3 regions of the Streptomyces sp. NPDC004610 genome follow, and region 1 is predicted to be linked to each of the others. Evidence: riboswitches for the same ligand, from Rfam matches in the RefSeq annotation. Region 1 holds a riboswitch; each other region holds the start of a gene.

What was found. Region 1 has a riboswitch for cyclic di-AMP ahead of ABZX40_RS28775 (M23 family metallopeptidase). Riboswitches for the same ligand answer to the same signal wherever they lie in the genome.
Positions count from the first base shown of each region.
Region 2: another riboswitch for cyclic di-AMP. It lies ahead of ABZX40_RS19650 (transglycosylase family protein); the one in region 1 lies ahead of ABZX40_RS28775 (M23 family metallopeptidase).
Region 3: another riboswitch for cyclic di-AMP. It lies ahead of ABZX40_RS04065 (C40 family peptidase); the one in region 1 lies ahead of ABZX40_RS28775 (M23 family metallopeptidase).

Region 1 covers NZ_JBEXLA010000029.1:97,416-107,148, forward strand. Annotated here, with positions in the region: gene ABZX40_RS28770 (pitrilysin family protein) at 1-1,382, shown strand, start outside; cyclic di-AMP (ydaO/yuaA leader) riboswitch at 1,765-1,926, shown strand; gene ABZX40_RS28775 (M23 family metallopeptidase) at 1,939-2,712, shown strand; gene ABZX40_RS28780 (GntR family transcriptional regulator) at 2,970-3,659, shown strand; gene ABZX40_RS28785 (HPr family phosphocarrier protein) at 4,591-4,872, opposite strand; gene ABZX40_RS28790 (GNAT family N-acetyltransferase) at 5,210-8,290, shown strand; gene ABZX40_RS28795 (DUF5998 family protein) at 8,755-9,351, shown strand; gene ABZX40_RS28800 (nucleotide pyrophosphatase/phosphodiesterase family protein) at 9,351-9,733, shown strand, end outside.
Region 2 covers NZ_JBEXLA010000016.1:87,360-97,092, reverse strand. Annotated here, with positions in the region: gene ABZX40_RS19665 (DUF501 domain-containing protein) at 297-842, opposite strand; gene ABZX40_RS19660 (septum formation initiator family protein) at 931-1,407, opposite strand; gene eno (phosphopyruvate hydratase) at 1,512-2,798, opposite strand; gene ABZX40_RS19650 (transglycosylase family protein) at 3,279-3,983, opposite strand; cyclic di-AMP (ydaO/yuaA leader) riboswitch at 3,988-4,185, opposite strand; gene ABZX40_RS19645 (transglycosylase family protein) at 4,485-5,753, opposite strand; gene ABZX40_RS19640 (cytochrome P450) at 6,077-7,447, opposite strand; gene ABZX40_RS19635 (nucleoside triphosphate pyrophosphohydrolase) at 7,444-8,520, opposite strand; gene ABZX40_RS19630 (SurA N-terminal domain-containing protein) at 8,652-9,299, opposite strand; gene ABZX40_RS19625 (protein kinase) at 9,506-9,733, opposite strand, start outside.
Region 3 covers NZ_JBEXLA010000003.1:138-2,948, reverse strand. Annotated here, with positions in the region: gene ABZX40_RS04075 (ATP-dependent Clp protease proteolytic subunit) at 118-741, shown strand; gene ABZX40_RS04070 (hypothetical protein) at 749-1,060, shown strand; cyclic di-AMP (ydaO/yuaA leader) riboswitch at 1,409-1,615, shown strand; gene ABZX40_RS04065 (C40 family peptidase) at 1,619-2,092, shown strand.

The DNA.
Region 1 (9,733 bases):
AGCTGGCCCCGATGGACTTCCACCCCCAGCCGCAGCCCGGCGAGGCCCGCCCCTGGGCCTTCCCGGCGCCCACGCGCGGTGCGCTCGACAACGGGCTCACGGTCCTGCGCTGCCACCGCCCCGGCCAGCAGGTCGTGGCCGTGGAGGTGCTGCTGGCCGCCCCGCTGGACGCCGAACCGGCGGGCCTGGAAGGCGTGGCCACGATCATGGCCCGCGCCTTCTCGGAGGGCACCGACAAGCACTCCGCCGAGGAGTTCGCCGCCGAGCTGGAGCGCTGCGGCGCCACCCTGGACGCCCACGCGGACCACGCGGGCGTGCGGATCAGCCTCGAAGTGCCGGTCTCCCGGCTGTCGAAGGCCCTCGGGCTGCTCGCCGACGCCCTGCGCGCGCCCGCGTTCGCCGACAGCGAGATCGAGCGCCTGGTGCGCAACCGGCTCGACGAGATCCCCCACGAGCTGGCCAACCCCTCGCGGCGCGCCGCCAAGGAGCTGTCCAAGGAGCTGTTCCCGGCGACCTCGCGCATGTCGCGCCCGCGCCAGGGCACCGAGGAGTCCGTGGCCGGCATCGACTCCGCGGCCGTACGCGGCTTCTACGAGAAGCACGTCCGCCCGGCGACCGGCACCGTCGTGGTCGTCGGCGACCTGACCGGCGTCGACCTCGACGCGCTGCTCGGCGACACGCTGGGCGCCTGGACGGGCTCCTCGGCCGCGCCCCGGCCCGTGCCGCCGATCAGCGCCGACGACACCGGGCGGGTCATCATCGTGGACCGCCCCGGAGCCGTCCAGACGCAGCTGCTGCTGGGCCGCGTCGGCGCCGACCGGCACGACCGCGTATGGCCCGCCCAGGTGCTCGGCACCTACTGCCTGGGCGGCACCCTCACCTCCCGGCTGGACCGCGTCCTGCGCGAGGAGAAGGGCTACACCTACGGCGTCCGCGCGTTCGGGCAGGTCCTCAGGTCCGCGCCGGACGGCGCCGGGGCGTCCATGCTGGCCATCAGCGGCTCCATCGACACGCCGAACACCGGTCCGGCGCTGGACGACCTGTGGACGGTGCTGCGCACGCTGGCTGCGGAGGGGCTCACCGATGCCGAGCGGGACACCGCCGTGCAGAACCTCGTCGGCGTGGCGCCGCTCAAGTACGAGACCGCCGCGGCCGTCGCGAGCACCCTCGCCGATCAGGTCGAGCAGTATCTGCCCGACGACTTCCAGGCGACGCTGTATCAGCAGCTGGCCGCCACGGGCACGGTCGAGGCCACCGCGGCCGTCGTCAGCGCCTTCCCGGTGGACCGCCTGGTGACGATCCTCGTCGGCGACGCCGCGCAGATCAAGGAGCCCGTGGAGGCCCTCGGTATCGGGCCGGTGACGGTGGTGGCCGCCGAGTAGCGCCGGGCGGGGCCCGCGCGCGGGCCCTGGTTTCCGCCGGATGTGCGGGCAGGAGTGGCTGAACGGGGCGCACCCGCGCGGGGCCCTGGCGACGGACAGGTCGCCAGGGCCCTCCCGCTGTGCGGATCGCCATGCCCGATGCGCCGCGTTCGACGTGCCGTGCCCGCACAGCCATGCCTGAAGTGCCGTGTTCTACGTGCCGTGCCGGAAGCGCCATGTCTGAAGTGCCGTGCCCGCAGCGCTATGTCCGGATTGCGGGAGAGGTTGCCTGTCTGCCCTGTGGCATGCGCAACAAAATCCCCGATCCGTTTGGGGATTGAAAGATCTCCCGCTTAGCGTCACCGAGGCTGTTCGTCAGGCAGTGCGCCGCGTCCGCGGCACCGGACAGTCATCGCCGAGTCCCCGTACGGCGCGAGCCAGGGGAGCCGGGGACCCAGGTCCCTGGGGTGAATCGGCCTCCCGCACGCGTGCGTACGGGGAGCCGTAGGAGACCTTCCTGCTCCGAACCCGTCAGCTAACCCGGTAGGCGAGAGGGAAGGAAAGGACCAGCCACTCCATGGCGTTCACGCGCGCCACCGGGAAGCACCGGCGTCCCACCCGCACGCACCGCACCACCGCCCGCGCGGCGGGTGTCGCGGCGCTCACCACCTCCGGTGTCGTCGGCACCCTGGCCGCCCCGGCGCTCGCCACCGAACCGGCCCCCGAGCAGACCGGTCTCACCCCCGTCGTCAGCATCGGCGAGGACGTCGCCGTTCAGATCGACGCCCAGGCCGCGGCCCAGATGGAGGCCGCGCGGCAGAAGGCCGAGGACGCCGCCCGCAAGAAGGCCGCCGAGGAGGCCCGCAAGCGCGCCGCCGAGGAGGCCGAGAAGCAGCGGGAGGCCGAGGAGCGCGCCGCCCGCGAGGCCGAGCGCAAGCGCCTCAACACCTTCGTGTCGCCGATACCCGGCTCCTATGTCTCCACCAGCTACCAGGCGGGCGGCGCCACCTGGTCCTCCGGCAGCCACACCGGCATCGACTTCCACGCCGCCTCCGGCACCTCCGTGCACGCGGTCGGCCACGGCACGGTCGTGGAGGCCGGCTGGGGCGGGGCGTACGGCAATCAAGTCGTGATCAAGATGAACGATGGTACATACACCCAGTACGGGCATCTGTTGTCCATCGACGTGTCGGCCGGCCAGACGGTCACGCCGGGGCAGCGGATCGGGCTCTCCGGCGCCACCGGCAACGTCACCGGCGCGCACCTCCACTTCGAGGCCCGCACCAGCCCCGAGTACGGCTCCGACCTGGATCCGGTCGCCTACCTCCGCGCCCACGGCGTCGGCATCTGACCCGCCGTGCCCGCCTGACGGCGGACGGCCGTCGCGCCCGGCCACGCCCCGCCGCGTCCCACCGCACCCCGGTGAGTTCCACCCCCACCGACAAGCCCCGGCCCACCCGGCCGGGGCTTTCGCCCTTTCAGGCACTACCTGTCCAAAAAATATCCATGGAATCAGGGGCCCCGTCGGAAATTCCGGCCGATTGCAATAGAGTCACTGTTCCGACGTCAATCGGAGACGTTTCACGGGGATTAAGGCGGAGGTCGGTCATGCGTATTCCGGCGCACTCGGTGTGCACGGCGATCCGGGACGACATCATCGCCGGTGTCTACGAACGCGGCGGCCGGCTCACCGAGGAAGTCCTCGCCCGCCGCTACGGCGTCTCGCGCGTCCCCGTCCGCGAGGCGCTGCGCACCCTGGAGGCCGAGGGCTTCGTGGTGACCCGGCGGCACGCGGGCGCCTGCGTCGCCGAGCCCACCGAGCAGGAGGCTGCCGACCTGCTGGAGATGCGGGTGCTCCTGGAGCCCCTCGCCGCCTCCCGGGCCGCCCAGCGGCGCACGGAGGCCCATCTGAAGGTGCTGCGCGGCCTCGTCCGCCTCGGCCAGGAGCGGGCCCGCCGGGGCAGCAGCGACGATCTGCGCTCCCTGGGGAGCTGGTTCCACGAGACGCTGGCCCAGGCGTCCGGCAGCCCGTCCCTGGTCTCCATGCTGACCCAGCTCCGCCACAAGATCGCCTGGATGTACGCGGTGGAGGCGCCGTCCGCGCCGGTCGAGTCCTGGTCCGAGCACGGCGCCATCGTGGACGCGGTGGTCCGCGGCGACGCGGAACGCGCGCGGGCGCTCACCGCGCTGCACACCGAGCGTGCCACGTCCGTGTTCCGGCTGCGGTTCAACGTCGGCGGCACGGAGCGTGTGAGGACTTCGCAACATGCCGTAAACATGTCGGGCCAGCGGCTTTAACAAAAGCGCCGTATACAAAGAAGAGATTAATCGGCGGCCGGGAATTTCAGCTGCCCTTTTCCGGTGCGCGACGGATTCTTTTCATGCGGCTCCGGTGTATTTCGGTGCGCTTGCGCCTACGGCTGCCCATGAAACGCTTCGGTGTGCGCCGGGCGGTCAATTCGGCGCGCGGTGGTGGGGAAACAGTGGGGAAACGGGGCGGGGAATTCGGCTGGCGGGGGCGTCGGTCCGGCGGTCGGTCGGACCGTCGGGTGTCCGGGTTCAGGGGCGCCGGGGGGCGCGGGGGCGCTGTAGGGGTGCCGAGGCGGGACGGCGGGTACGCGCGCGGGTCGGGTGCCGGTCGGGTGCGGGTCCCTTGAAGGCTGGTGGTGGTCTGGTGGTGGCCTGCCGGGGCCGACTCCTGCGTGTCGCACGTGGGGCGGGAGCGGCAACCCGCCTGCCGCCGGTCACCCGGCATGTTGTGCCCAGACTCCGGGCGTTGAGTGTTTCCCGGGCGGGGTCGGGCAGGCCTTTGAGCGAACGGGGACGGTGCCCGGCAAGGCTTCTGGAGCACACGAGGGCGGCCCCTGCGAGGCCCGCTCCTGGGGCCTAGAGGGACGGGCCCGGCAAGACTTCCGGGGTGCAGGCGCCCCGCGGCGAGGTGCCTGGGGTGTACGGGGACGCCCCCCGGCGAGGCAGCTGCGGCGTACAGGGACGCCCCCGGCAGGGTTCCTGGGGCGCCCTGCACGACCCACGCCGCCGCTTCCGGGACGACCAGGAACGGCCCCCGCAAGACACCCGGGCGAACCCGCGAACCCACCCCCCTTCCGAACACCCACCCCGCAACGCAGAAGCCGCGCCCCCCGGCACGGGGTGACGCGGCTCCTTCGTCCGAAGCGGGGATGCCGAACAGCTGGCACGGCGGCACGGCGGTACGGCCGCCCCCGGCGGCTCAGACGGTCTCGGGAAGCTCCTCCAGCCCCTCCGTGACCAGCTTGGCCAGGCGGTCCAGGGCCGCGTCGGCGCCGTCGGCCTCGGAGGCCAGGACGACCTCCTCACCGCCCTTGGCGCCCAGGCCCAGAACGGCCAGCATGGAGGCCGCGTTGACGGGGCTGCCGTCGGCCTTGGCGATCGTCACGGGAACCCCGGAGGCCGTGGCGGCCCGGACGAAGATGGAGGCGGGGCGGGCATGGAGGCCCTCGGCCCAGCCGACGTTGACGCGGCGCTCAGCCATGTGATGCTGCCCTTCAGTGTCTCAGGGTTGTCTAGACCAGTGTCCCATACCGTGGAGCGTGCCCGGATGCGGCCCACAGGTGCCCCTCGGGGCCGGGCCCCGAACCCGGGGGCCCCGCGGCCCGCTCGATGCTTCTCCCGAAGTGTCCCCGGGCCGCGCCCCCGATCCGGCACTCGCCCGTGTGTCCGTGTGTCCGTACGTCCCCGTCACGTCCCATGGGCCCCTGGGCAGGGCCCCTTGCCGGCTCCCGTCGGCCCTTGTGAGCCCTCGTCGGCCTGCGCTTCGCTCCCGCGGACCGCCTCGGGCCGTTGTCGTAGGTGAGCCGTACGCTGGGCCCATGCAGACCCCGGCGGATCCGCAGGACCGGCACGAGTACCCCGCCCACTGGGAGGCGGACGTGGTGCTGCGCGACGGCGGCACCGCGCGCGTCCGGCCCATCGCCGTCGATGACGCCGAGCGCCTGGTCAGCTTCTACGAACAGGTCTCGGACGAGTCGAAGTACTACCGCTTCTTCGCCCCGTACCCCAGGCTCTCCGCCAAGGACGTCCACCACTTCACGCACCACGACTTCGTGGACCGGGTGGGCCTCGCGGCCACCATCGGCGGCGAGTTCATCGCCACCGTACGCTACGACCGGATCGGCCCCGAGGGCTTGCCCGCCTCCGCGCCCGCCGACGAGGCCGAGGTCGCCTTCCTGGTGCAGGACGCCCATCAGGGCCGCGGGGTCGCCTCCGCGCTCCTGGAGCACATCGCCGCCGTCGCGCGCGAGCGCGGCATCCGCCGCTTCGCCGCCGAGGTGCTGCCCGCCAACACCAAGATGATCAAGGTGTTCACGGACGCCGGATACACCCAGAAGCGCAGCTTCGAGGACGGTGTCGTGCGCCTGGAGTTCGACCTCGAACCCACCGACCGCTCGCTCGCCGTGCAACGCGCGCGGGAGCAGCGCGCCGAGGGCCGATCCGTACGACGGCTCCTGACCCCCGGCTCCGTCGCCGTGATCGGCGTCGGACGCACGCCCGGGGGCGTCGGCCGCAGCGTCCTCGACAACCTCCGTGAGGCGGGCTTCACCGGCCGGCTGCACGCCGTGAACCGCGCCTTCCCCGAGGGGCGCGGGGACGTCGACGGGGTGCCCGCCCACCGCTCCGTGCGGGAGATCGACGGGCCCGTGGACCTCGCCGTGGTGGCCGTTCCGGCGGAGCAGGTGCCCGAGGTCGTCGCGGAGTGCGGCGAACACGGCGTCCAGGGGCTGGTCGTGCTCTCCGCCGGGTACGCCGAGAGGGGGCCCGAGGGCAAGGGCCGCCAGCGTGAACTCCTCCACCAGGTACGGGCGTACGGCATGCGGCTGATCGGGCCCAACGCCTTCGGCATCATCAACACCGCGCCCGGGGTCCGGCTGAACGCCTCCCTGGCGCCCGAACTGCCCCGCCCCGGCCGTATCGGGCTGTTCGCCCAGTCGGGCGCCATCGGCATCGCCCTGCTGTCCCGGCTGGAGCGGCGCGGCGGCGGAGTCACCGGCATCACCGGCGTGTCGACCTTCGTCGCGTCCGGCAACCGCGCGGACGTCTCCGGCAACGACGTCCTCCAGTACTGGTACGACGACCCCGACACCGACGTCGCCCTCATGTACCTGGAGTCCATCGGCAACCCGCGCAAGTTCACCCGCCTCGCGCGCCGCACCGCCGCCGCCAAACCGCTGGTCGTCGTCCAGGGCGCCCGACACGCCGGAGCCGCACCCCAGGGACACGCCGTACGCGCGACCCGGCTGCCCAGCGAGACGGTCTCCGCGCTGCTGCGCCAGGCCGGTGTGATCCGCGTCGACACCATCACGGAGCTGGTCGACACCGGACTGCTCCTCGCCCGCCAGCCCCTGCCCGCCGGCCCGCGCGTGGCGATCCTGGGGAACTCCGAGTCCCTGGGCCTGCTCACCTACGACGCCTGTCTGTCCGAGGGGCTGCGCCCGGCCCCGCCCCAGGACCTGACGACCGCCGCGTCGCCCGAGGACTTCCGCGGGGCGCTGACCCGCGCGCTGGCCGACGACGACTGCGACGCCGTCGTGGTCACCGCGATACCGGCCATCGGCGAGACCCCGGCCGGGGACGAGGCCCTGGCGGAGGCGCTGAGGTCCGCCGCGGCAGGCACCGCCGCCAAGCCCGTGCTGGTCGTGCACGTCGAGCTGGGCGGCCTCGCGGAGGCCCTCTCGGCCGCGACCAGCACAGCACCGCAGGCTGCCGCCCAGGCCCCGACGACAGCACCGGGAGCCGCCACCCCGGACGCCCCGCCCCCGACGACACCACCGGCCACCGCGCCGGACGCTCCGGCCCCCACGGCGCCACCGGGAGCCGCCCAGACCCCGACGGCGCCACCGGGAGCGACCACCCCGGCCGCTCCGCCCCCCACAACCCCCCAGGTCGCCACCCCGCCCCCCACGGCACCGCAGGCCCCCACCACCGCCCCCCGAGCCCTCACCGAGCCCTCCACCCCGACGACACCAACCCCCAGCGCCCCACCCCTCAAGGAAGCACCCCCCACCCCGCCGGAACCCCTGCCCCCCACCCCCGGCCCCCTCCCCGCCTACCCCGCCGCCGAACGCGCTGTCCGCGCGCTCGCGGAGGCCGTCCGCTACGGGCAGTGGCGGCGCGAGGCCGCCGCCCCCGGCAGGGTGCCCGAGTACGACGACATCGACGAGAGGGGCGCCGCACGCCTGATCGACGGGCTCCTCGCGCGCGGGCAGGGCCTCACCCTCGGCACGGAGGACACCTGCGAGCTGCTCGGCCGCTACGGCGTCGCCGTCCAGCGCGCGCTGCCCGCGCCCACCCCTGAGGCCGCCGTGACCGCCGCGCGGGACCTCGGTTACCCCGTCGCCCTCAAGGCCACCGCCCCGCATCTGCGGCACCGCGCGGACCTGGGCGGCGTACGCCTGGACCTCGCGGACGAGGAGCAACTGCTGCGGGCGTACACCGAGCTGAGCGAGCTGTTCGGGACGCCGGAGGACCTGCGGCCGGTGGTGCAGCGGATGGCCCCGCGCGGGGTCGACACGGTCGTGCGCGCGGTGATCGACCCGGCGGCGGGCGCGGTGCTGTCGTTCGGGCTGGCCGGGGCGGCGTCCCAGTTGCTCGGCGACACGGCCCACCGGCTGATCCCGGTCGCCGACCGCGAGGCGGCCTCCCTGATCCGCTCCATCCGCACGGCCCCGCTCCTGTTCGGCTGGCGCGGCTCGGCGCCCGTGGACACGCCCGCGCTGGAGGAGCTGCTGCTCCGGGTCTCCCGTCTGGTGGACGACCACCCCGAGGTCGTCGCGGTCACCCTGGAACCCGTCGTCGTCGCCCCGCACGACCTCACCGTCCTGGGCGCTTCCGTCAGCCTCGCCCCGCCCCCGGCCCGCGACGACCTGGGCCCCCGTACCCTCCCCGAGTACTGACCAGACCGACGCCCCCAGAACCGCCCTTCCCTTCCGCGAGCCCCCAGAACCGCCCTCCCGAGCGTCCCCAGACGCCCGCCGAACCGCCCTCCCGCGCGCGTCCCCCAGCACCCACCGAAAACCGCCTCCCCGCGCGAGTCCCATCCCCCAGCCTCGGGCGTGACCGTGTGTGGATCTTCCGACCACCTCCCCGCGCGCGTCCCATCCCCTGTCGAGCCCCCGCCCGGCTCAGAAGTCGAGCCCTCGCCCGCCTCCGAAGCAGCCGGAGACAGCCCTCCCCCCACGCGCCCCGCCCCGTCGAGCCCCCGCCCGGCGACACCCCGTACCGCCCCCCACCCCATGTCCCACCCCTCTCCACCCCACCCCTCACCCACACCCCCGCAAGACCCACCCCGTCCAACCCGTTGTTCGATTGCCCGGCCGTGGTCTTGACTGGGCCGGACCGGCCCGACCCGGGGATTAGGATGGACGGCATGGCCAAGACCAGTACGACGACCCAGGGGCTGCGTGCGGCGATCGAGCGCAGTGGCTACTACCCGGCCCTCGTGGCCGAGGCGGTGGAGGCCGCCGTGGGCGGCGAGCCCATGCGGTCGTACCTGGTCCACCAGGAGACCACGTTCGACCAGAACGAGGTCCGCCGGCATGTGACGGTGCTGGTGCTCACGGACAACCGCTTCATCGTCAGCCACACCGACGAGCAAACGGCCGACAGCACCTCCCCGACCCCCTACGCCACCACCTCCACGGAGTCGGTCAAGCTCGGCCGGATCTCGTCGGTCGTGGTCAGCCGGGTGGTCGCCAATCCGGAGCAGTACCGTCCGGGCACCCTGCCCCGTGAGGTGGTGCTGACGATCGGCTGGGGAGCCGTCTCCCGGCTCGACCTGGAGCCCGCCGCCTGCGGCGACCCGAACTGCGAGGCGGACCACGGCTACACGGGCAGTTCCACCGCCGACGACCTCAGCCTGCGCGTCAGCGAGGCCGGGGACGGCCCGGAGACCGTCCGTGAGGCCCTCGTCTTCGCCCAGGCCATCTCCGAGGCGACCGCAGGCATCACCCGCTGATGGCCGCGCCCGCGACCACCGGTGCCGCCGACTGGGACGACCACCCCGAGCCGCTCGCCGTCGGCTCGGCGCCCCGCCCCGCCTACGGCAGCGGCTCCCTCGCCGATCTGCTGCCGACCCTGGCGGCCGGTCTGGGCGTCCCCGGGACGACCGCCGCGATCAGCGAGCTGACCCCGGTCGACCGGGCCTGCGTCTTCCTGATCGACGGCCTCGGCTGGGAGCAGCTCAAGGCGCACCCGGACGAGGCCCCCTACCTGACCTCGCTGCTCGCCTCCTCGCGCGGCGGCACCGGCACCCCCCTCACCACCGCCTACCCGGCCACCACGGCGACCTCCCTGGCCTCCGTGGGCACCGGCCTGCCCCCCGGCGCCCATGGCCTGCC
Region 2 (9,733 bases), on a different contig from region 1:
CCTTTCGGCCCGTCCGGCGGGTGGGGGCGGGGTGGGCTGTTCGGCGGGGCTCGGGCTCTCGGTCTGTCCGGCGGGTGGAGGGCGTGTCGGTCTGTCCGGTAGTGGGGGGCCCTTGGCCCGTCTGGCGAGTGGGGGCCGCTCAGCCGGGCGGGGGTGGGGCCCTCAGCCGGGCGGTGGGGTGGGGGCCTCTCAGCCGGGCGGCGGGTGGGGCCCCTCAGCCCGTCCGGCGATTGAGGACGAGGCCGTTCAGGCCGAGGGGGGTGCGGGGGCGGAGCCCCCGCGATGGTGGCCGACGGTCACGGGGACGGGGACGGCGCGGCAGCGCGGTCGCCGGGGACGACACACGCCCCCTTGCGCCACCACTCCGGGAGCATCTCCAGCGCCTCGTCGCCGAGCGGGTTCACTCCCGGCCCGGCGGCCAGGCTGTGCGCCACGAGGACGTGCAGGCACTTCACCCGGTCCGGCATCCCGCCCGCGCTGGGGAAGCCGGTCAGCTCCTCGATCTCGTCCCGCCGCCGGATGTAGTCCTCGTGCGCGGCGCGGTACGCGGCGGCCAGCTCCGGGTCGCTCTCCAGGCGGGCCGTCATGTCCTTCATGACCCCCTCCGCCTCCAGCGTGCCGATGGCGGAGGCGGCCTTGGGGCACGTCAGGTAGTACAGCGTCGGGAAGGGCGTGCCGTCGGGGAGCCGGGGCGCGGTCTCCACGACGTCGGGCTGCCCGCAGGGGCACCGGTGCGCGATGGCGCGCAGTCCGCGCGGGGGACGGCCGAGCTGCTGCTGGAAGGCGGCCACATCGGCGTCGGTGGGTTCGGTGCGCGGGGTGGGCGGCGGGGGCGTCTGCATGATGTCTTTCTGTCGGTCAGGTCGGTCGTAGGGGTGGGGGCCCGGGGTGGTCCCGGGGGCGTGGCCGGAGGCCGGAGGCCGGGCGCGGTCAGCCGTCGGCGGCGTCGGACTTGTCGACGCCGTCCCAGACGTTCGCGTACCAGGGCCGGTCCGCGGCGCCCGTGTCGGCGCGGGACTGGCGGGCGGCGTCCGGGTCGATCACGATGTAGCCGGTCTCGCCCGGCAGCACGTAGTGCAGCCGCTCACGGATCTGCTGCTCGGCGTAGGCGTCGTCCTGCCAACGTGCCTTCTCGTCGCGGAGTTCCTCGACCCGTTCCTGCGCCTGCTGCCGCTCGCGCTCCAGGTCGGCGATCTCGGCGCGCTGGGCGACGTACTGCCTTATCGGGTAGGCGAGGGCGACGATCAGGGAGCACAGGACCAGGGCCAGCAGCGCGGCGCGGCCGGTGAGCCGGGAGCGGCGGGCCTGGCGGCGGGTCTGCGAGCGGTAGACCCGCTCGGCGGTCTGCTCGCCGAGCAGCCGCAGCCTGGTGGCCGTGGAGAACCGGTCCCGTTCCTTCAGGGCCATGCCCCCGCCTCCCGTTCACACGCGCGTACGTCCCCGCACACGGTACGGGACCGGGTACGGGGACGTACGGACGACGCTTGCTGCGGGGCTCGGGTTCCGCCGGTTCAGCCCTTGAAGCGGGGGAAGGCGCTGCGGCCGGCGTACACCGCGGCGTCGTCGAGGATCTCCTCGATGCGCAGCAGCTGGTTGTACTTGGCGACGCGCTCGGAGCGGGCCGGGGCGCCGGTCTTGATCTGGCCGCAGTTGGTGGCGACGGCGAGGTCGGCGATGGTGACGTCCTCGGTCTCGCCGGAGCGGTGGGACATCATGCACTTGAAGCCGTTGCGCTGGGCCAGCTCGACGGCGTCCAGGGTCTCGGTCAGCGAACCGATCTGGTTGACCTTGACGAGCAGCGCGTTGGCGGCGCCCTCCTCGATACCGCGGGCGAGGCGCTCCGGGTTGGTGACGAAGAGGTCGTCGCCGACGATCTGGACCTTGTCGCCGAGGCGCTCGGTCAGCACCTGCCAGCCCGCCCAGTCGTCCTCGAACAGCGGGTCCTCGATGGAGACCAGCGGGTAGGCGGCGGCCAGCTCCTCGTAGTACTCCGTCATCTCGGCGGCGGAGCGCTCCTTGCCCTCGAAGAGGTACTTGCCGTCCTTGTAGAACTCGGAGGCGGCCACGTCGAGCGCGAGGGCGATCTGCTCGCCGGGGACGTACCCGGCCTGCTTGACCGCTTCGAGGATGAGGTCGAGGGCCTCGCGGTTGGAGCCGAGGTTCGGGGCGAAGCCGCCCTCGTCGCCGAGGCCGGTGGACAGGCCCTTGGTCTTCAGCACCTTCTTGAGGGTGTGGTAGACCTCGGTGCCCCAGCGCAGCGCCTCGGAGAAGGACTCGGCGCCGATCGGGGCGATCATGAACTCCTGGATGTCCACGTTCGAGTCGGCGTGCGACCCGCCGTTCAGGATGTTCATCATCGGGACCGGCAGCAGATGCGCGTTCGGACCGCCCAGGTAGCGGAAGAGGGGGAGGTCGGACGCCTCGGAGGCGGCGTGGGCGACGGCGAGGGAGACGCCGAGGATGGCGTTGGCGCCGAGCGAGCCCTTGTTGTCGGTGGCGTCCAGGTCGAACATCGCCTGGTCGATCAGGCGCTGCTCGGTGGCGTCGTAGCCGACCAGCTCCGGGCCGATCTGCTCGATCACCGCGAGGACGGCCTTCTCGACGCCCTTGCCCTGGTAGCGGTTGGGGTCGCCGTCGCGCAGCTCGATGGCTTCGAAGGCGCCGGTGGAGGCGCCGGAGGGAACGGCGGCACGACCCGTGCTGCCGTCGTCGAGGCCGACCTCGACCTCGACCGTGGGGTTGCCTCGGGAGTCCAGGATTTCCCGGGCTACGACGACGTCGATGGACGGCACGAGCATCTCCTTCGTGGATGTGACGCGGGTGGCGCAGCGGCCGGACGCGGTCGTGCGGGACCGCGGCGGCTCTGCGAGACGAGCCTAACCGTCCCGGGGGGATCGGCCAGCCGGTCTCCCACCCCTCGGACGGAACCGATCGTAAAATGTTTCCGAATGGAACAAATACGGGGGTTCGACGGCCGGAGGGTTGGCGCGAAAGGGCCCCGCCCCGGTGCGTACGGGGGATTCACGCACCGGGGCGGGGCGGGCCGTGGGGACGGGGGCCCCACGGGGTCTCTCGGGCTCTTCTCGGGCTCCCCGGTGCCGTAACCGGCGGAGGGTGCCGCCGGGGGGCGGCGGAGGGTGCCGCCGGGGGGCGCCCGTGTGAGGTCGTACCGCCAGCGTGGGGGGTGGGGCTGTGGGGGGAGCCTGAGCCGCCTGTGGGTCGGCCGTGAGGTGTTGCGGGGCGACCCGGTCGGCGGCTGCGGCTGCGGCTGCTCGGGACTACTTCAGGTGGAGCTGCTGGCCCGGGAAGATCAGGTCGGCGTCGTCGACGATGTCGTTGTTCCGCTCGAACAGCTGCTGCCAGCCGCCCGCGACATCGTGCTCGGCGGCGATGGAGCTGAGGGTGTCGCCGGAGACGACCTCGTACTCGCCGTCGCCCTTCTCGACGGTTCCGCCGGTCGGGGTGGTGACGGTCTCGTCGGACGCGGCCGGGCGCTCCTGCGAGCGGGAGGTGCTGGGCTCCTCGGTGCGCTCGGGCCGAGCGGGCTCGGGGGCGGGCTCCGGAGCGGTCTCGGGGGCCGTCTCGGGGGTGGTCGAGCCGCCGCCGTAGGGGGTGTTGGACAGGCCCACGCCGCAGGTCGGCCAGGCGCCCTTGCCCTGGCCCGCGAGGACCTTCTCGGCGATCTCGATCTGCTGCGCCTTGGTGGCCTGGTCGGCGGTGGCGGCGTACTGCGTGCCACCGAATCCGGCCCAGGTGGAGGCCGAGAACTGGAGGCCGCCGTAGTAGCCGTTCCCGGTGTTGATGGACCAGTTGCCGCCGGACTCGCACTGGGCGACGGCGTCCCACTCGGACGCGGTGGCGGCGGAGGCGTTGCCGGCCGCGACGAACGGGGCGGCGACAGCGGCGCCGGTGACACCGGCGAGCGCGATGACACGGGTGGCCTTGGACGGACGGCGGTGCTTGCCCTTGCCGGAGAACAGCATGTGGAGATCCCCTCACCGACGCCTACGAGGTGAGCTGTCGGGTTCGGGCCGGTTGAGTTGCCCGGCCATGTCCCGTACGGGGGTTTTCATCCCGTACGTCATGGCTTCACCCCAAGCCGGGTCCGTGCGGTCGAGTCGCCTCAACCTCCGTCACCGGCGCTTACCTTGGGTCCCCCGCTCCTGCCTACGGCGCTTGACGCGACGACCGTTCCCGTACGACCACCGGCAGGATTCGGCGTGGCGGCCTCGGGGCCCGCTGCTTGCGAGCGGTCCTGACCGTAGACACGCGATTCCCGGAATTTCAAAGACGATCAGGGCTTCTGAGACTCATCCCACACTTTCCCCAAACCCGGACATTCGACGCGAAGGGGGACGTGAACTCCCGTCACTTCCGGCCCACTTCTCCCTCCGGGTGGGGCCGGGGAGGAGGGCAGGAGAGGGCCTGGAGTGGACCCAGGGAGGGCTCGGACATGGCGTGGGCGGGGCTCGGTCCGCGACCGGCTAGCCGCCGACGGTGAGCGTCTGACCGGGGACGATGTGGTTCGGGTCGCCGTCGAGCACCGCCTCGTTCAGCCGGTAGACCTGGCGCCATCCGCCGTCGACCTCAAGGGAGTCGGCGATGGAGCTGAGGGTGTCGCCGGAGCGGACGGTGTAGCTCCGGTCGAGCGCGTCCTTCTCGCCGCCTCCGTCACGCGAGGCCCTCGGGTCGGACTCCCCCGCCCTTACTTCGCCCAATTCCCCCACTTCATCCGATTCCTCTACCGCGTCCGTCGCATCCGGCGCCGGGGCCTGCGTCGAGCCCTCGCCGGTCGCGGAGTCACTGGGGAAATCAGAGGAATCAGGTGAATCAGGTGAATCGGGGGAATCAGGGGAATCAGGGGAATCGCTTGAATTGCCCGAGAAAGTGTTGGGCTTCTTCGTGTCCTTGGCCGGGGTGCTCGCGTCCGGGGTGCTCTCGTCGGCGCTGCTGCCGCGGTGCTTGCCGGTACCGGGGGTCGGGTCGACCTCGGGCAGGGCGCTGGTGTCGACCAGGAACGAAGAGCCGAGACCCTGCCCCAGGCTGCCCGTTTCCTCACCGTTCGCCCCGGAGGGGGACTCGGTGGGCGGTTCGACCGGAGAGGCCGAGACGGAGGAGTCGCCGGAGGGGGAGGACGACGGGCCCGAGGGGTCGGAGGAGGGCGAGGTGGGGCCACCGGAGGGCGAGGACTCCGGCGTGCCGGACGAACCGTCGCCCTCGGTGCCCTCGGTGCCGCCGGAGGGGCCCGAGCCCCAGGACGAGTCGCTGGAGCCGCTGTCCGGCCCGGATGTCTCCGTACCGGGCGACCCGGTGTTTCCGGATGATCCGGAGGACCTGGACGAGTCGGTCAATCCGCCCGTGAGGCCGGGGGAACCGCCGCCGCCGTCCGTGGCCTCCGGTGTGGGATCACCGGCCACGCCCGTGTCGACGCCTGCCGGGTCCGTGTCCTCCGCCAGCCCGTGCAGCAGCCCGCAGACGGGCCAGACCCCGACACCCTGGTCGGCGAGGATCCGCTCGGCCACGGCGATCTGCTGCGAGCGGCTCGACTGGTCCGGGCTCGACGCGTAGTCCAGCCCGCCGTACGCCTCCCAGTCGTCCTGGGTCAACTGGAGGCCGCCGTAGCGCCCGTTGCCGTCGTCCGCGCTCCAGGCGCCGCCGCTCTCGCACTCGGCGACCTTGTCCCAGGTGGTGCCGCTCGCCGCGCTCGCGCCTCCGGCGCCGAGCAGGGGGAGGGCGATGGCAGAACCGGTCACTCCGGCAGCGACCAAGATGGCCGGGGCCTGACGGGGGCGACGGTGACGACCGTTCCCGGAGAGCATGCGGGGACCTTTCCCGAGACAGCGGTGACCCGCGCGGCGCGTGATGCTCGCGCGTCGCGCTGAGGGGTGAACGTAGCCGCAATCGTTGACTTGTCACAAGTTAATGCCGCGTAGATCACGTGAAGATCACAAAGCTGAAAGAGTGTCATCTTTTGAGTGACCGTCTGTGGATGTGAGGGGGCTGTGGGGTGACTGTCTGTCAAATCGGTGCTTGCATCGGAGCATGGCGCCTGCGGCCGGTCGGCTCCGGCGGTCCGTCAGAACTCCACCGGCAGGGTCCGCAGGCCCCGCATGATGAGGCCGCCGCGCCAGCGCAGTTCGGCCGGGTCGACCGCTAGGCGGAGGTCGGGCAGGCGGGTGAACAGCGTCGCCAGCGCCGTCTGCCCCTCCAGCCGGGCCAGCGGGGCGCCCAGGCAGTAGTGGATGCCGTGCCCGTACCCGAGGTGCTGGTTGTCCCGGCGGCCCAGGTCGAGGGTGTCCGGGTCGGCGAACCGCGCCGGGTCCCGGTCCGCCGCCGCCAGCACCACGAGCACCGGATCGCCCGCCGCGATGCGCTCCCCGCCGAGGCTCAGCGGCTCGGTGGCGAACCGCCAGGTGGCCAGCTCGACCGGCCCGTCGTACCGCAGCAGCTCCTCGACGCCGGTTTCGAGGAGCCCGGTGTCCCCTTCCGCCAGGGCGCGCTGGAACCGGGCGCGCTGATCGTCATGGGTGAGCAGGGCGTAGGTGCCGTTGCCGATGAGATTCACGGTGGTCTCGAACCCGGCGAACAGCAGGATGAAGGCCATCGCCGCCGCCTCGTTCTCCGTGAGGTGCTCGCCGTGGTCCGAGGCGCGGATCAGGCCGGAGATGAGGTCCTCGCCGGGGGCGGGGGTGTCGGGGAGCGCCGCGCGCTTGCGGTGGATCAGCTCGGCGAGGTAGCCGCGCATCTTCTTCACCGAGCGCGCGACCCCGCCCCGGGGGCCTCCGCCGTGCCGGATCATCATCCCGGCCCAGTCCCGGAAGTCGTCCTGGTCCTCGCGCGGGACGCCGAGCAGGTCGCAGATCGCGTAGATGGGCAGCGGGAAGGCGAAGTCATGGATCAGATCCGCGGTTCCCTTCTCCGCGAAGCGGTCGATCAGGTCGTCGGTCAGCTCACGCACCCGGGGTGCGAACTCGGCCACCCGGCGCGGGGTGAACGCCTTGGACACCAGGCGGCGCAGCCGGGTGTGGTCGGGTGGGTCGATGTTGAGCAGATGGGTCATCAGCTCGGCCTTGCGCTCACCGGGGATACCGGTTTTGCCCTTGGCGTGCGCGGGTTCGTCGTGATGCGCGGGGTTCTTCGACAGCCGTGGGTCGGCCAGCGCCTGGCGGGCGTCGCCGTACCGCGTGACCAGCCAGGCGCTCACCCCGCTCGGCAGCTCGGTGCGGTGCACGGGGGCGTGCTCCCGCAGCCAGGCGTAGGCGGGGTAGGGGTCGGTGGCGAAGGACCAGGAGAAGAGGGGTGGGGTGGGTCCGCCGGGGTGGGGGTGCTCGTTGGGGTGGGGGTGCTCTTTGGGGTGGGGGTGCTCGTTGAGCTGGTCGGACTGGTCGGGCTGGTCGGGCTGGTTGGACCGGCCGGGTTGCTCGGGCTGGGCGGGCTGGTCGGTCACTGTTCGACCGTATCCCGGTCCTCGTGGCCGTCCTGGTCCTCCGGGACGGCCCCGTCCGCCCCGCTCTCCTTCTGTCTGATCGCGTCCCGGTAGGTCCGTGCCGCTGCTCTGAGGGCCGACTCCGGGTCCACGCCCTGTGCCTCCGCGCGGGCGGCGAGGGTCAGCAGTTCGTAGCCGATGCCGTCGCCCTGGGGCAGGGGGACGTCCAGCCCGGCCGTGCGGGCGCGGGAGACCAGCTTCGCCGCCAGGGCCAGGCCCGGCTGGTGGACCGGGATGCCCTCCGTCACCGAGGTCCGCCGCTTCTCCTGGGCCTTGGTGCGCAGCCAGTGCTCCTTGACCTCCTCGGGGGTCGTCGCGGTGGCGTCGCCGAAGACATGGGGGTGGCGGTGGATGAGCTTGGCGACGATGCCGGCGGCCACGTCGTCGATGGAGAAGGGGGCGTCGGAGCCGTGCCCGTCCTCGTCGTCGTCCGGCTCCTCCGGGGCTCCCTCCTCGGCGATCCGGGCGTGGAAGACCACCTGGAGCAGGACGTCGCCGAGTTCCTCGCGCAGTTCGTCGCGGTCGCCGGCCTCGATCGCCTCGACCAGTTCGTACGCCTCCTCCAGGCCGTACTTGGCCAGCCCCTCATGGGTCTGCCGCGAGGACCAGGGGCACTCCCGGCGGATCCGGTCCATCACCTGCACCAGATCGAGCAGCCGGGCGCCCGGGAGGTCGTAGGAGGCGGGGAGCAGCTCCAGCTCGGGCATCCGTATCCGGCCGGACCCGGCGAGCCGGGCCAGCCCGTCCGTGAGCGCGGGCTCGCCCTCGCCGGTGGCGACCACCACCACCGCGCGGCCCCCGGCGCAGGCGGCGGTCAGCTCCTCGGCGGTGGGGGCGGTCTCCTCGACGGCGATGCCCGCGTCCCTCAGATACGGGAGCTGTGGGTGCGCCCCGTCCGCGCAGAGCACCGCGTCCGCGGCGTGCAGCGCCTGCCAGGCGGGCCAGGACAGCAGGCCGGGGGCCACCCGGTGGCTGGTGGTGAGCAGGACGATACGGCCGGGGTCGGGGATGCCTTCGGGGCTGATTGCGTTCACGATCCGAACGTAACGCACCCCGCGGACGGGACCGGAAAGTTGTCCACAGCCGCGGGGCGATCTTCGGATTATCGGTATGGAGAGAAGGGTGGGAGGGGGTCTCCCGGAGGGAGGTGCGCGGTGGTGGGGGGTCAGGCCGGCTGCTGTTCGGCCGCCGCCGTGACCTCCCGTACCCAGGGGGTCTGGGCGTCGACCCGGCCGACCTTCTCGGCGTCCCAGGCTCCGTAGCGCGGGTTGAGGTCGACGCCGAGTTCCTTGGACGCGTCGGACAGGGCCGCCCAGAAGGCGGGCTGGCTGGTGTCCGTGCCGAGCTTGGTGGCGAGCTTCTGGGCCTCGATCTGGACTCGGAGGTTGGCGTCGAGCCGCTCGGGGGCGACCCCGTACTGCTGGAGCCAGGCGTCTTCCAGCGCCCGCGCGCCGCCCGCCTGTGCCTCCAGCTCGCCACGGAACGCCTGGACCTCCTTGCGGCTGACGGTGACGCCCGCGTCCCGGGCGGCACGATTCAGCACCTGGTCGAGGACCATGCCGTGCAGGGTGTCCCGGGTGAGGGTGCCGGTCTGGGAGATGGCCTCGGCGTACTGCGCCTCGTCGGTCACCGCCGCCCGCTGGGCCTCGCGGACCTCGTCCACCCGGTTCTCCAGCTGGGACACGGTGATCCGCTGATCGCCCACGACGGCCGCCGCACCCGGGTGCGCGTCGCTTCCGCACGCGGTCAGGAGCGGGGCCGCGGCGGCGATCACGGCGGACAGGGCGAGCACGGTGCGACGACGGCGGTGCAAGGGAACCTCCCGAGGAGATTGTGCGGCGGTGCACAAAGTCTTGCGGTGATCGATGGTAGGCAGCGGGCAAGCTCTGGCCAACCCATTCGACCAACGATTCACCAGGACTTCGGGCACCGGCACGCGTCCCGGCCACGCCGGACCGGGGCGCACCGGCCGTTCGGCAGGGTTCCGGACCCGGGCGCCCGGCCCCTTCGGGACGGTCCCTAGCCCCGTACCTGGCCCAGCCACTGCAAGGTGCGCCGCACCTCCAGGGCCAGGGGGTGGGCCGGGCCGCCCATGCGCTCCACGTCGTGCAGCAGGCGGATCAGGGTCTCGTGGGCGGCTGCCCGGTCGCCCAGGGCGAGCAGAAGATGGCCGATACGGCGCCGGACCTCGTGCGCGAGGCCGGGGTCGCCGGAGACGTACTGGTTCTCGTAGTACGGCAGCAGTGC
Region 3 (2,811 bases), on a different contig from region 1:
CGGATGACGGGGCGGTGGAGCGGCCATCGCCAACGGAACGTACGTCCTGTACATTTTTGACAGAAGCGGCGCCCGTATGGAGCGCCGTCGAGCACCCCTGCCGAGGAGGCGTTCGTCATGGACCGCCCGTCCGCCCGTCATGTCCTGCCCGAGTTCACCGAGCGCACCAGCTACGGGCACCGGACGCTGGATCCCTACGCGAAGCTGCTGGAGGAGCGGATCGTCTTCCTGGGCACACCCGTGGACGACATCGCGGCCAACGATGTGATGGCCCAGTTCATGCATCTGGAGTACCAGGACCCGGACCGCGCCATCTCGCTCTACATCAACTCCCCCGGCGGCTCGTTCGGCGCGATGTCGGCGGTGTACGACACGATCCGGTTCGTGCGCTGCGAGGTGGAGACGGTGTGTCTGGGGCAGGCCGGTGCCATGGCGGCGGTGCTGCTGGCGGCCGGGACGCCCGGCAGGCGGCTGGCGCTCCCCGGCGCCCGGATCATGGTCCACCAGCCGTCGCTGCCGGAGCCGATCGAGGGGCGGACCAGCGATCTCGCCCTCCAGGCCGCCGAGTTGGCGCGGGTGCGCACCCGCCTGGAGGAGATGCTCGTACGGCACACCGGGCGGTCGCCGGAGCAGGTGAGCGCGGACATCGAGCGGGATCTGGTGCTCACCGCGCCGCAGGCGCTGGAGTACGGGCTGGTGGACCGGATCATCGGGAGCCGCAAGGCGACGGGGGAAGGGTGAGCCGGGGATGACGCTGCAGCCCGAGTACCCGCCGCTGCCGGCGCTGACCCGCGCGGAGGGCGAACTGATCGACCGTTATCTGGAGGCGGCCGATCTGCTGGGCCGGATCAACCCGGCGCGGCACGAGGACACCTACGCCGCGCTGCGGGCCGCGCAGGCACTGGTCGCGAAGGCGGCCCTGCTGCGGGACGCACTCGCGCTGATGCACCACCGGGGCGAGTCGGAACTGTCGTCGGCGACCCTCGCGCGGGCGCTGCGCGTGCTGGACGGCGAGCGCCGCACCGCGCGGGTCTCGCTTCCTCCGCGCTCCGACGGCTGAGGCGCGGACGACCGGGGACGGCACCCCGGCCGCCCCGCGCCGAACTACTCGGAATGCCGGACTCCGGTGTCAAACGGACCAAATGGATTACGTCCGTTCGGCGTATCGGATGGTCATTTTGACGACCCGGCTCGCTCGCCGAACGCGCCCCCGGATTGGGGTTTGGGAGGGCTCCGGTGCTGGTCCGGGGCGTGCGCGCATCGTGACACGCGTTCGCACACCCGGATGTCCACCCGAACGGGTGAGTGGTGAGTAACACCACAAATCCTCGGTTCCGTTGGGATTTTCGGACACGCGTAGGTGAAGATCCCTGACTGACGACAAGACCCCGCCACCGCGGCGGGGCGGTCCGGGCGGACGCCGAATCCTGCCGCCGCCCGGATGCCCGGTCGACAGGAGTGCATCGGCAGGAGTGGAGGACCCAGGTACGACGGGTCGCCGGAGCGCAGTTCGGCTTCGAGCGGTCCTTGGGGTGAAGCCGCCTTCGGGCGGCCGGGCTACTTCGCCAGCCCGAATCCGACAGGTCATCCTTCATAGGCGGCTGACGAAGGGTTGCGCATGACCGCGCTCAATCGTGTCCCGTCGCTCATGGCCCGCGCCGGTACGGCATCGGCGCTGACGCTCGCCGCGGTGGGCGGCAGCGTGGTGGTCCCGGGGTTCGCCTCGGAGGCATCGGCTGCCACGCACGCGACCAAGGCACTTCAGGTGGCCGCTTCCAAGAAGGGAGCGCCTTACAAGTGGGGAGCCACCGGACCCAGCCGCTTCGACTGCTCCGGGCTGACGCTGTACGCCTTCAAGAAGGCCGGCAAGAAGCTGCCGCGTACGGCCGCCCAGCAGTACAACAAGACGAAGCACATCTCGGCAGGCAGCCGCAAGACGGGTGACCTGGTGTTCTTCCATTCCGGCTCGAACATCTACCACGTCGGGATCTACGCCGGTAAGGGCAAGATCTGGCACTCGCCGAAGTCCGGCGACGTGGTGCGGCTCCAGAAGATCTGGACCAAGAGTGTCTGGTACGGGCGCGTGAAGTGACGGCGGGGGTCTGAGGCGGCCCCCTGGCGGGGCGGTGACGGCATCCGTGACGGGCCGTCACTGCCCCGGTGAACCGGGCCGGTTCCCGGTCCGAGCGCCGCCTTGCCGTGACGGGCGGGCGGTTCTGGTCCCGGGGCGGTGAGCGGCGACTCACCGCCCCGGGACACCGGCTCCGGGACGACCGGCTCTTGCCGGGCTCCCGAGAGGGCGCTCGGGCGCCGAGGGCGGCCTGGATGCCCGGTGGGTGGCTTGGATACCCCGGTGGGCGGCCTGGACCCCGGCGGGTGGCCTCGAACCTGGCAGGCGGTCGGAGCCCTGACAGGCGGTCCGGGTACCCTGCCGGGCGCCCAGCAGGCCCTGGTGGGCCATCCCGGTGCCACCCGGTGCACGCAGTGCACCCGGTGCCTACGGGCGGCTTCCGGGCGCACTGGCCCCGCGACGCACGGCTTCGAGTGCCCTGGGGCGGCTTCGGTGCCGCGGGACGGCTTCGGTGCCGCCGGGGCGGCCTCGGTGCCCCAGGAAAGCCTTGGTGCCCTGTGGGGCCCCAGGGAGCGCCTGTGGCGTGCCTCGGGCGGCGATTTGGGCCGCCGCCCCCGGAGCCGTGCCGGGCGCCCTGAGGCCCGTCGGGGACGCCCTGAGGCCCCTTCCGGGGCCTCTCTCGGTCCCCCGACCTCCCCGGGGCCTCCCCCGGACCTCCCCGGGCTCTCCCGGGGCCTCGC